One region of the Shewanella sp. SP1S1-7 genome, then DNA from elsewhere that is predicted to be linked to it. Evidence: predicted binding sites of a transcription regulator. Region 1 holds the regulator's gene; the other holds the start of a gene.
The links. The regulator MetJ, encoded in region 1, represses methionine synthesis genes. The targets are predictions, from matches to a motif close to TAGACGTCTAGACGTCTA.
Positions count from the first base shown of each region.

Region 1 (5,973 bases):
TCACCACAGGCGCGCTCGCCGACGAACTGTGGGGCGCAATCAAGGTAAAGTCGGTGTGTGATGCATAACTTGAACGCACCGCTAAACTCACGTCGGTATTAAACAAAGGCTGCAAAGTGCGCGAATGCAATACTGGCGAGCCTAAACGCGCTAAGCGGTCGGCTTCGGCAAGTGACATGCTTTTCAGTAACTTGGCATCGTTGATCTTATTAGGATCGGCATTGAACACCCCTTCCACATCGGTCCAAATGGTCACGCGCTCGATATCGGCAAGGCTGGCAATTAAGCTGGCGCTAAAATCTGAACCATTTCGACCGAGTAACAAGGTATCGCCGCGCTCGTTAGCGCAGATAAAGCCTGTGATCACTAAGCGCTCATTTGGATGGGCAGCTAATAGGGCTTGTACTTTAGCGCGGGATTCTTGTACCCGAATTTGCGGCACGGCTGCTTCATCGGCCACTAAAATTGAACAGGCATCCACATGGCTTGCCGCCACGCCAGATTCGCGCAGCAGCGCCGCCATTAAACGTGCCGACCAACGTTCACCAAAGCTCACCACATGGTTAACTTGGTATTCGTTACGTTCGTCGAGGGACAATAAACTGATGAGTTGCGCCTGATCTGTCGCCAAACGCTCGCGCAGATCGCGGGCTTGTTCGTTCGACAATAACTGCTCTACCAACCCCTGTTGATAGCTGGTCAGCACTTGTAATTCTTCTTGCCACAACTGACCAGCGTCGCGCAGCGCTAATAATTTATACAGGAAATTCGTGCTCTTACCCGCCGCAGAGACCACCACAAGGTCATCGCTATGACCGTGGGTTAACAGGATATGGGCGACTCGGCGATAACAATCGGCATCCGCTAAACTGGAGCCACCAAATTTATGTAAGTGACAACGTGCCATCTATTATTCCTCTACTGACAAGCCGCAACGGCGGCTAATCCTGCTTGAATATCTGCAACTAAATCGGCGGCATCTTCAATACCCACCGATAGACGCAATAGGGTGTCTTTAATGCCTGCCTCAAAACGCGCCTGCGGCTCCATGGCTCTGTGGGTCATAGTTGCGGGCACGGCCACCAAACTTTCAACGCCACCTAAACTTTCCGCCACGCTAAATAAGCTGAGTGCACCTAAAAAGGCCACCACTTCGGCCTCGCCGCCTTTGAGCTCAAAACTCAGCATAGCGCCAAAGCCTTGTTGTTGCTTGGCTGCAATCGCATGACCTGGGTGATCCGCAAGACCGGGGTAATAAACTTTGCTCACCACAGGGCTTTGCGTTAATACCTCAACAATGCGCTGGGCATTGGCTTGATGTTCACGAATTCGCACCGCTAAGGTGCGTAGGCCGCGCAGGGTTAAGTAACTATCAAAAGCCGATCCCGTTAAGCCTAGAGTGTTCGACCACCAATGTAAGCTTTCGCCGATTTGTGCATCTTTAGCCACCACTGCGCCGCCAACCACATCGCTGTGGCCATTGATATATTTAGTGGTGGAGTGGATAACGATATCTGCGCCTAACAATAGGGGTTGTTGCAATATCGGCGATAAAAAAGTGTTATCGACCACGACTAGCGCGCCGACCTCATGGCTCGCCTTGGCAATGGCCTCGATATCCACCACTCGCAATAGCGGGTTCGATGGGGTTTCGAGCCACACCATCTTAGGATTTTGTGCGATCGCTGCGGTTAACGCTTGGCTGTCGGTTTGATCGACCACAATCAGCTTAAACTGGCCTTTCTTCGCTAAATTAGTAAATAAACGGTAAGAACCGCCGTAACAATCATGGGGCACAACCAATAGATCATCGGGGCCGAGCAAAGTGGTCACTAAGGTGATGGCCGCCATGCCAGTGCAGGTCACTATGCCAGTGGCGCCCTTTTCTAATTGCGCTAATGCTTCGCCTAAAATGCAGCGCGTTGGGTTGCCTGAACGACTGTAATCGAATTCGCGGGGATTTTTATGACCATCGAAGGCGTAATTAGTCGACAAATAAATCGGTGGCACAACTGCACCATATTGAGTATCGCTTTCGATACCCTGACGCACTGCCAGTGTGGCTAATTGACGCTCTGCCATGGGTGGACTCCTAAATTCGGTAGACTGATAGAGATGTCTGGACGTCTAAATGTACCTAAGCACAACGCCATCGTCAATAGGCGTGAAGACGTTTAGACGTCTGAACATAAAGAAATCTGTTTGCAATCACAAAGAAATAGTAGCAATAATTTGACTGTTCTTTGTAAGGGTTTAAAATCTGCCCCGAATTTAGCGTTATAACAGGTGAGTCAATGACTGAATGGAATGGGGAATACATCAGCCCCTATGCTGAACATGGCAAGAAGAATGAACAAGTAAAAAAAATTACTGTGTCTATTCCGCTCAAAGTGCTTAAGGTCCTCACGGACGAACGTACTCGTCGTCAGGTCAATAATTTGCGTCACGCCACCAACAGCGAGCTGTTGTGTGAGGCATTTTTGCACGCCTACACTGGCCAGCCATTGCCCAACGATGAAGATCTGTCAAAAGATAACCCAGACAGCATTCCTGCAGAAGCCAAGTTGTTGATGGATCAAATGGGAATCGAGTGGGAAGACATGGAATAGCGACTCGTCGCTTTTAAAGTCATATCACAGTGCTCATCAATAGGGATCGTTAACGATCCCTTTTTGTTTATACCCAAGCGACTTCAAACTTTAAATTTCACCATCTTGAGGTGGTTTGGGATATAGGAAATCCTATGTTTTCTATGATAGATCCACAGACTCTCGCCTTGGCCTCACTGATTGTGTTTCTTGGCGCCTTAACCCAGAGCCTGATTGGGTTTGGCCTAGCGGTTGTCGCCAGTCCTTTGCTGTATATCGTCGATCCTCAGCTCGTACCGGGTCCCGTTATTGCCATGGGATTTACCATCTCGCTACTGACCTTATTCCGGGAACGTGGTCATTTAGAATTCAATGGCTTGCAATATGCGCTTATAGGTCGCGTGCCCGGTGGTTTTATCGGTGCGAGTCTGTTGCTGTTTGCGCCTCAGCCCATACTCGGGTTATCCATCGCCGCCATTGTGGCAGTCGCGGTTATCCTCAGCCTGTATAAATTCAGCCTGCCAGTGAATAAGAAAACCCTCTTTGGGGCGGGCGTCGTCTCGGGGATTTTCGGTAATATTGCCGCCATTGGTGGCCCGCCGATGGCGATTCTATTGTCAGGCAAAGACGCCTCGCAGTTTCGCGCCGCCCTGTCGGCCTTCTTCATTTTTAGTTCCACCATAGCTATGGTCATTCTGGCGATCACTGGCTTATTAGAATTGAAGCACCTGTGGCTGTCGTTAATGTTGCTGCCTTCAGTGCTTTTAGGGTATTTAGTCGCGGGGCGATTAGTGGGCAGTGTCGATAAAGATAAAACTAAAATGGCGACATTAGTCCTGTGCAGTATCAGCGCCTTAGTGCTAACGGTGAAGTCGGTTATCGAGTTATTACCCCAATAAGTGTCCTGCTTGTATTGGCAAATCATCTGAAGATTCAAACAATAAAAAGCACTGACATTGTCAGTGCTTTTCTTTATCTATCAATATCTAAAGCCAGCTTACACTCAGCTTAAATAGCTTTGCCCTGCGTACACAATAAAGTGTCTTAAGGCGAGTACGCCCGTTAAGCTCGCACAAGCCACCATGATCATTGCGCCCTTAGTATGGCGAGTCGCGGCAGGTAGTAGCATAAACAGCAATGGAATACCAAAGCCGATACCGACGACGCCTATCCAGAACACGCTTGCCCATAACCCAGAAGTTAACGACGCTAAGGCCGCAGCCGCCGCGCCGCCCTTGAAGTACAAGGCGCAGAACAACATGAACAGGAACAGAATTTCAGTCGCCATCACAGGCAACTCTAAACCGTGCATCTTGACTAAAGTTTTATCGTGGCTGTCAGTCTTAAACAGCAAGAGTGCCAGTACCGCGTTTGCCGCAGCGCCCGCCGATAAACCCGACACTAAAAACAGCGCAGGCAGTACCGCAGTGTTGAGCATAGGGTAAGCATTCATCGCCGAAATTAAGAAGCCAGTGTAAGCCCCTACGCCAATGGCGAGGACAAACAACAATACTTCAATCAGCTTTCGAAATGGCATAAGTAACTTAGCGATAGGTGTTAGGAAACCCAAACCCCATTTTGGTAAGTCATCCCGCAGCACAATAATGGCGTACGCAAAGGCTAAGGGAGAATACGCCAGCAGCGCCAGCACCCCAATGGCCATCACAGACTGGAAGTTATAGTGAATTAAGATCAGCCAGAAGTGGAAGGGTTTGGTTAAATCAAACACTAAGCAGGCTAGACCTAAGCTAATTGCCACAGGCCCAATAATGGCGGCCGCCTTAAGAATACTGCTTTCGGCTCCCGCGCTGAGCTCCTTATTCGCCCAGCGTAAACCAATGCCAATCAATAAACTGCCCGCGGATAACCCCGCCATAAACAGGTAAACGGCGATGACCCAGTGCCAAGTGACAGGATCATATTGCGCCATGTCGCCCCAAGTATTGTTCATAATCAAATCCCCCCTCTTTTGGTAGGAACGCGATATACCCTAGGTTTAGTGCCTAAATGGGTTTTATCTTGGTATGTGATTTTAGTGTTGAGCATGATGGCTACTTCACTCTGCGGATCATTAGCATCGCCAAACACTAAGGCATCGGTTGGACACACAGTCACACACGCTGGCTCTTCGCCCCGTGCTAAACGACTGTCTTTACAGAAGTTACACTTATCCGCCGCCTTGGTTTCTGGGTTCATAAAGCGCACTTTATAAGGGCACGCTGCCACACAGTACATACAGCCGACACACTTCTCGGTATGGATAGAGATAATGCCGTCTTCACCCACATAGGCCGCGCCCGTTGGGCACACCTTAACGCAGGGCGCATCTTCACATTGCTGGCAAGATACCCTGTGGTATTTGAAGTGCAGATTGGGCATCTCACCAAAGGGGCCTTCCACACGCACTTGCAGACGAGTAACGCCTTCGGGTACGCCATTTTCACTGCGACACGCCACGTTACAAGCTTGGCAGCCGATGCACTTATTCTCGTCGTGCACCATTACATATCGTTTATTCATTTAAGCCTCCGATTAGCGCTTTGCCAGCGTAACGCCCGTGGTGTGCACTGTCATGCCACACACTGGAGCCGTCACGTGCGGCAGTAAGTTACCGCAGTGGATACCTTTGCCTGTTGCTCTGACCAACTCTTTGTTTTTAGAACCAAAGCCCATGTAAGCAAACACAGTATCTTGGCGAATGCCCGGCGTGACTAAGGCATGGCCTTCTTCTGTGCCAACACTGCTGGTGAGGCGGATTGGGTCGCCATTGCTGATCCCTAATTTGCCCGCAGTGACGGGGTGAACCCACACAGCGTTATCCGACATCAGGTTAGCGAGCATAGGCACATTGTGGGTGGCGCCATTGGTGTGCACCGCCACTTTGCCTTGGATAAAGTACAGCTCATCTGCTTTTTTAAGATTCACTTCGCGGAACTTGATCACCCCACGGCCCGGTGCCATGGCTTCGACTTTGGCGGAGGTGAGTTCAATCTTGCCACTCGGGGTTTTAAAGGTGAGTGCGCTGGCGTAAGTGCCGTCTTCATCGGCAGGTCGCGCATTGGGGTATGCCTTAATAAACTCGGCAACCATCTTAGGCTCGCACAACATAATTGGCTTACCGAAGCTCACAAAACCTTCGTCTTTGATCCGGCGCAGCAGGTCAGTGTCGCGGTTCACCTGCAGCATTTGCAGGGTTTCCATGTTTTCCCATGGATAGAACTCGCCAAGGCCCATAGCCACACCCACATCCTTAAAGATCTGCCAAGAAGGCTTAGTATCACCTAAGGTTTCAACGACTCGTTGGCGCACATAATAGGCCGGATTTTTACCTGACTTATCAGCAATTTCTTCATCACGTTCAAGATAAGTTGACTCAGGTAAAATC
Region 1 is NZ_JAUOEU010000007.1:99,925-105,897, forward strand. Features, by position in the region: gene Q4Q49_RS07965 (bifunctional aspartate kinase/homoserine dehydrogenase II) at 1-907, opposite strand, end outside; gene metB (cystathionine gamma-synthase) at 919-2,082, opposite strand; gene metJ (met regulon transcriptional regulator MetJ) at 2,295-2,609, shown strand; gene Q4Q49_RS07980 (sulfite exporter TauE/SafE family protein) at 2,744-3,487, shown strand; gene nrfD (NrfD/PsrC family molybdoenzyme membrane anchor subunit) at 3,592-4,539, opposite strand; gene Q4Q49_RS07990 (4Fe-4S dicluster domain-containing protein) at 4,542-5,108, opposite strand; gene phsA (thiosulfate reductase PhsA) at 5,121-5,973, opposite strand, start outside.

Region 2 (5,973 bases), on a different contig from region 1:
TCACTTTGTGCGCAAACCGACCGTGGGTGGTGTCGTACTGGGTCAGATGAATAATGGCTTCAGGTTTAGCTAATTCATTAATCGCGACAATCTGCATTTGCTGCCGTTTTCCAGACTCGTACAAAGCACGAAGAATAGAGCGGCCGATACGGCCATAACCATTGATAGCGACTCGGATCATTGAGGTCTCAATTTCCTCTAAATACAAAAACGGCCTGCAAAAGATTGCAGGCCGCATTATACAGATTAACACTTAAAAAGTTTAACCTTTTGTATTGAATCTAATCCCTTGAGCGATTAGCCCAATGATTTTGCAGCATTCAGCACATTTTCAACGGTGAAACCGAAGTGATTCAATAGCACGTTACCCGGCGCTGACTCACCAAAAGTGGTCATGCCAACAACAGTGCCTTCAAAACCAACGTACTTGTACCAGAAATCGGTATGCGCCGCTTCGATAGCCACACGTTTAGTCACTGCGCGTGGTAATACCGATTCTTTATACGCTGCATCTTGCTTATCGAACTCAGTTGTCGATGGCATAGAAACTACGCGAACTTGTTTACCTTGCTCAGTTAATGCAGCCGCAGAATCCATCGCCAATTGTACTTCGCTACCGGTTGCGATCAGGATCAGTTCTGGTGTACCCGCACAGTCTTGCAGTACATAAGCACCTTTAGCCACGTTGGCTAATTGCTCAGCGGTACGCGCTTGGGCTTTGAGGTTTTGACGGCTGAAAATCAGTGACGTTGGCGCATTCCGACGTTGAATCGCAGCTTTCCAAGAAACCGCTGTTTCTGCCGCATCACATGGGCGCCATACGGCCATATTTGGCGTCATACGCAGGTTAGCTAATTGCTCAACTGGCTGATGCGTTGGACCATCTTCACCTTGACCGATAGAGTCATGGGTATAAACGAAGATGTTTTGAATGCCCATCAGCGCCGACATGCGGACTGCGTTACGTGCGTATTCCATGAACATCATGAAAGTTGCGCCGTAATTGATGAAACCACCATGCAGCGAAGCACCGTTCATAATGCCGCTCATGCCGAATTCACGCACGCCGTAGTAAATGTAGTTACCGGCAGGATCGTCTTGAATACCTTTAGAACCTGACCACAGTGTCAAGTTAGAACCCGCTAAGTCAGCAGAGCCGCCTAACAGTTCAGGTAACATAGCACCGAAAGCACCGATGGCATTTTGTGAGGCTTTACGGCTCGCAATCCCTTCGGCTTTGTCCTGTGATGCTTGCACGAATGCCTGCGCTTTTTCTTCGAAATCAGCAGGTAATTCACCTTTCAGTACACGGCGCTCGTATTCAGCAGCCAGTTCTGGGTGAGCTGCGCTATAAGCCGCAAACTTCTCGTTCCATGCCGCTTCACGGGCAGCACCAGCTTCTTTGGCATCCCAACCCGCATAAACGTCAGCAGGGATTTCAAATGGCGCATGTGGCCAGCCAAGGAATTCACGGGCTGCTGCGATTTCCGCATCGCCTAATGGCGCGCCGTGGCAATCGTGGCTGCCTGATTTGTTAGGTGAACCAAAACCGATAATGGTTTTGCAGCAAATCATGGTTGGTTTATCGGTAACCGCTTTCGCCGCTTCGATAGCAGCACGGATTGCCGCGCTATCGTGACCGTCAACACCGGCAATCACATGCCAGCCGTAAGCTTCAAAACGCTTTGGCGTATCATCGGTGAACCAGCCTTCAACATGGCCATCGATAGAAATACCGTTGTCATCCCAAAATGCGACCAGTTTGCCTAGACCTAAAGTACCGGCTAATGAACAGGCTTCGTGGGAAATACCTTCCATCAAACAGCCGTCGCCGACGAAGCAGTAAGTGTAGTGATCAACGATATCGTGACCATCACGGTTAAACTGTGCCGCTAAGGTTTTTTCAGCAATCGCCATACCGACAGCATTGCTGATGCCCGCGCCGAGTGGACCCGTTGTGGTTTCAACACCTGGGGTGTAACCGTATTCTGGGTGACCCGGGGTTTTTGAATGCAATTGACGGAACTGTTTCAGCTCTTCGATTGGTAATTCATAACCTGTCAGGTGAAGTAAAGAGTAGATCAGCATTGAACCGTGACCGTTAGAAAGGACGAAACGGTCTCTATCTACCCATTTAGGATTGGTCGGGTTGTGCTTAAGGAAATCATTCCACAGCACTTCAGCAATATCTGCCATACCCATTGGGGCGCCGGGATGGCCTGAATTTGCTTTTTGAACTGCATCCATACTTAACGCACGGATTGCGTTTGCGAGTACTTTACGGGAAGACATGCTCTCTCCTGCTTGTTTGTGGGGTCTAGCGGGCAATTTGGATGCATATTTTCCCCTACATGCCAGTGTGACGCAAACTAAAATTATCATTCACTCAGCAAAAGATGGCCGAATCGTAAACTCGCAGAAACAAGCTAGTCACTTTACTGGCATTTACTTGAGTGGGCATCGCAAGGATCACTTGTAATGGAGAAATAAATTTCTCAAAAATCGAGCAAACTTAATGCTATGAAATATAAGAAAAATAACCTATTTAAGACTGAGCGCAGTCGTTTTCAGGTCACAATCTGAGAGGATTTTTTCTCACTGGGGGTGATCGGCAATCAGATTTAAACTAAAATAGCCGTCTAGATGTAGATGCTTCTACACGTTTGAATGCTAACGACGAGATTTTCCTACTATGGCAAAGCACTTGTTTACTTCTGAGTCGGTCTCAGAAGGTCATCCCGATAAGATTGCAGATCAGATTTCTGATGCTGTGCTAGATGCAATTCTGGCTCAAGATCCAAAAGCACGCGTGGCGTGTGAAACTTATGTCAAAACTGGCATGGTATTAGTCGGTGGCGAAGTCACGACTTCTGCTTGGGTTGATATCGAAGAAATCACCCGTAAAACGGTGCGTGAAATTGGTTATACCCACTCAGATATGGGTTTTGATGCAGACTCGTGCGCGGTATTAAACGCCATTGGTAAGCAATCACCTGATATCAATCAAGGTGTAGACCGTGCTGACCCTGCTGAGCAAGGTGCAGGCGACCAAGGGTTAATGTTTGGCTATGCCAACAACGAAACCGACGTCCTAATGCCAGCGCCTATCACTTATGCCCACGCATTAGTGAAGCGTCAGTCTGAAGTGCGTAAAAACGGCACCCTGCCTTGGTTACGCCCAGATGCGAAAAGCCAAGTCACGTTTGCCTATGATGATGGCAAAATTGTCGGTATCGATGCCGTCGTATTGTCGACTCAGCACAGAGATGACGTTTCACAAGCCGACTTAATTGAAGGCGTGATGGAAACCATCATCAAACCAGTATTACCGGCTCAATGGCTAAACAAAGACACTAAGTTCTTTATCAACCCAACTGGCCGTTTTGTTATCGGTGGCCCAGTAGGCGATTGCGGCTTAACCGGTCGTAAGATCATCGTTGATACCTATGGCGGCATGGCCCGTCATGGTGGTGGCGCATTCTCTGGTAAAGATCCATCAAAAGTGGACCGTAGCGCGGCATACGCTGCTCGTTATGTGGCAAAAAACATCGTTGCAGCAGGTCTTGCTGATCGTTGTGAAATCCAAGTGTCTTACGCTATTGGTGTGGCAGAGCCGACTTCTATCAGCATCGAAACCTTCGGTACGGGTAAAGTGTCTGAAGATTTGCTGATCAAGTTAGTACGTCAACACTTCGAACTGCGTCCATACGGTTTAACGGCCATGCTAGATTTAGCACGTCCAATTTATCAAGCGACTGCCGCTTATGGCCACTTTGGTCGCAGCGAATTCCCTTGGGAAGCAACGGACAAAGCTGAAGCACTGCGCGCTGACGCGGGTTTATAATCGGTTTCGATTAAAACCCATTAAGATTGCAAAATATAAAAACCGCTACCCAGCGGTTTTTTTATGCCTGCAATTTGGATTCCCCAAAGCAAGATAATTGTATCGCCAGTTGTGCAGCATTCATTGTCATTGTTTCCCCTGTGACTCGTCACCTCTTTGTTTAACAAAAAGCGTCCCTAAGGGCTCAACTAAAACATCCTGTTTTAGAAGATCACAGGTGCAACAATGCCAACCCTCCCCAACCCTCTAGCTGTTCGTTCAGCTAAAAAGCTATTACCCCAAAGCAAGATAACTTTATCGTCAGTTATGCAGCATGAATTGTCATTGTTTCCCCAGTGACTCGCCGTAAATATATCCCTATAGGCTCGACGACGGCATCCATGCCGCCAACGGTCACAGTTGCAACAATGCCAATCTTAACTAACACTTCTGCTGTTCGTTTAGCTAAAAAAATATTGCCCCTAAGTGCGCCACGGCTCGAAGATCAGCCCTTTGTTATCTGATAATTTGAGATACTTAAAGTAATGGGTACCCAAAAGAAAGACCTGACCATGAGGGATTGCAAAAATCGTTACAGTGAATCAGACTTACCTAGTTTGGTTCACGGGCTGAACACCATCATTTCACGTTAGCTTTTGGCTAAAGTGCTTTCTATAGTGTACTTGTAAAAATCGAACACTCAGTAAAATCGGCGTTTATAGTTTATTTTAGAGTTGCTTCCAACATAGCTCTAACATCGTTAGTTTCCCGCAAACGTTTTACGCCAAGCACTTGGGCTAACTTGAAAACGTTGATTAAAATGTTGCCTAAATGACGTTGCAGTCTGAAAACCAACCATTTCAGACACTTTTTCTACAGGAAGTCGTGTACTTTCAAGAAGCTCAAGGCTACGTTGCAGACGAGCGTTCACAAGCCATTTTCCAAATGACATACCGGTAGCGTTGTTGAAATGCCGAGTAAAGGTACGGCGACTCATAAATAATTGGTCTGCTAAATCAGCGATGGAATATTGTTTGTCGAGGTTTTCACGTAAATAATCCAGTAACCGATTGACCTCTGCATCTTGAGTTGATTTTGGGATGGGTTGTGCAATAAATTGTGCCTGGCCGCCTTCTCTGTGTGGAGGTACAACTAAGATGCGCGCAACTTTATTCGCTGTTTTTGTCCCATAAAAAGACCTCACAATATACAAGCAACAGTCTAAAGCGGCTGCAGTACCTGCGGAAGTGACTACACGGTCGCTTTCAACATAAAGTGCGTTCGTATTTAGCTTTATATTTGGAAAACGAACAGTAAAATCGTCCTCTGCCATCCAATGAGTTGCCGCTTCTTTTTCATCTAATAGCCCTGAGTAGGCTAATGCGTAAGCACCATAGCAAAGCCCCACGACCGTAGATCCTCTTTCATGAGCTCTAACCAATACTTCAGAAATATTGGAAGCAGGCGGACTTTCTAGGTCATGCCACCCTGGAATGACGACTATATCTGCCAACTCAACGAGTTCTAATCCACCATCAGGCTGGACTGTCATCCAATTGTCAGAGTGTTGTGGCTTACAATCAATTGACACGATCTTTAAGTCAAAAATGGGTTTGCCATCTGGCTGCATCGAAAAAACGGCTTGAGGCACAGCGACATGAAACACGCTGAAATGAGGGTAGAGAATCAAAGCGACAGTTGGTACTTGCATGTGCAAAGCGCTCCCAAGTGAATCGTCATATCATTATTTGGCCCAATTGTTTCGATATTTGTCACTTGGGTCAATATTCCATCTCGTAAATACCGAAGATAATGTCTCATATTAATCAACCGCCAAAGAGATACATTATGAAAAACAAAGCTATCACCATCCTATTTACCTTAGGGCTTGCAACCATCATAAATAGCACCAATGCATTAGCTGAATCGGCTCCAACGCTGCATTCAGAACCACAGCAGGTTCAGTTTCAGCATATTCGAAATGCAACATCTAAACTCACTTATGGTGACACAACATTTTTAATAGACCCTATGCTGGCAAAGAAAGATACCTATTCTGGTTTTGCCGGTACTTACCGTAGTGAAATACGTATACCAATGATCGATTTACCCATGTCAGCTAAAGCTGTAATTGACAATGTAGACGCTGT
Region 2 is NZ_JAUOEU010000003.1:206,447-212,419, reverse strand. Features, by position in the region: gene epd (erythrose-4-phosphate dehydrogenase) at 1-181, opposite strand, end outside; gene tkt (transketolase) at 298-2,292, opposite strand; gene metK (methionine adenosyltransferase) at 2,693-3,844, shown strand; gene Q4Q49_RS04255 (helix-turn-helix domain-containing protein) at 4,584-5,534, opposite strand; gene Q4Q49_RS04250 (MBL fold metallo-hydrolase) at 5,672-5,973, shown strand, end outside.
Region 2: a site for MetJ is predicted at 2,633-2,650, ahead of metK (methionine adenosyltransferase). Genes of this name have one in related genera too.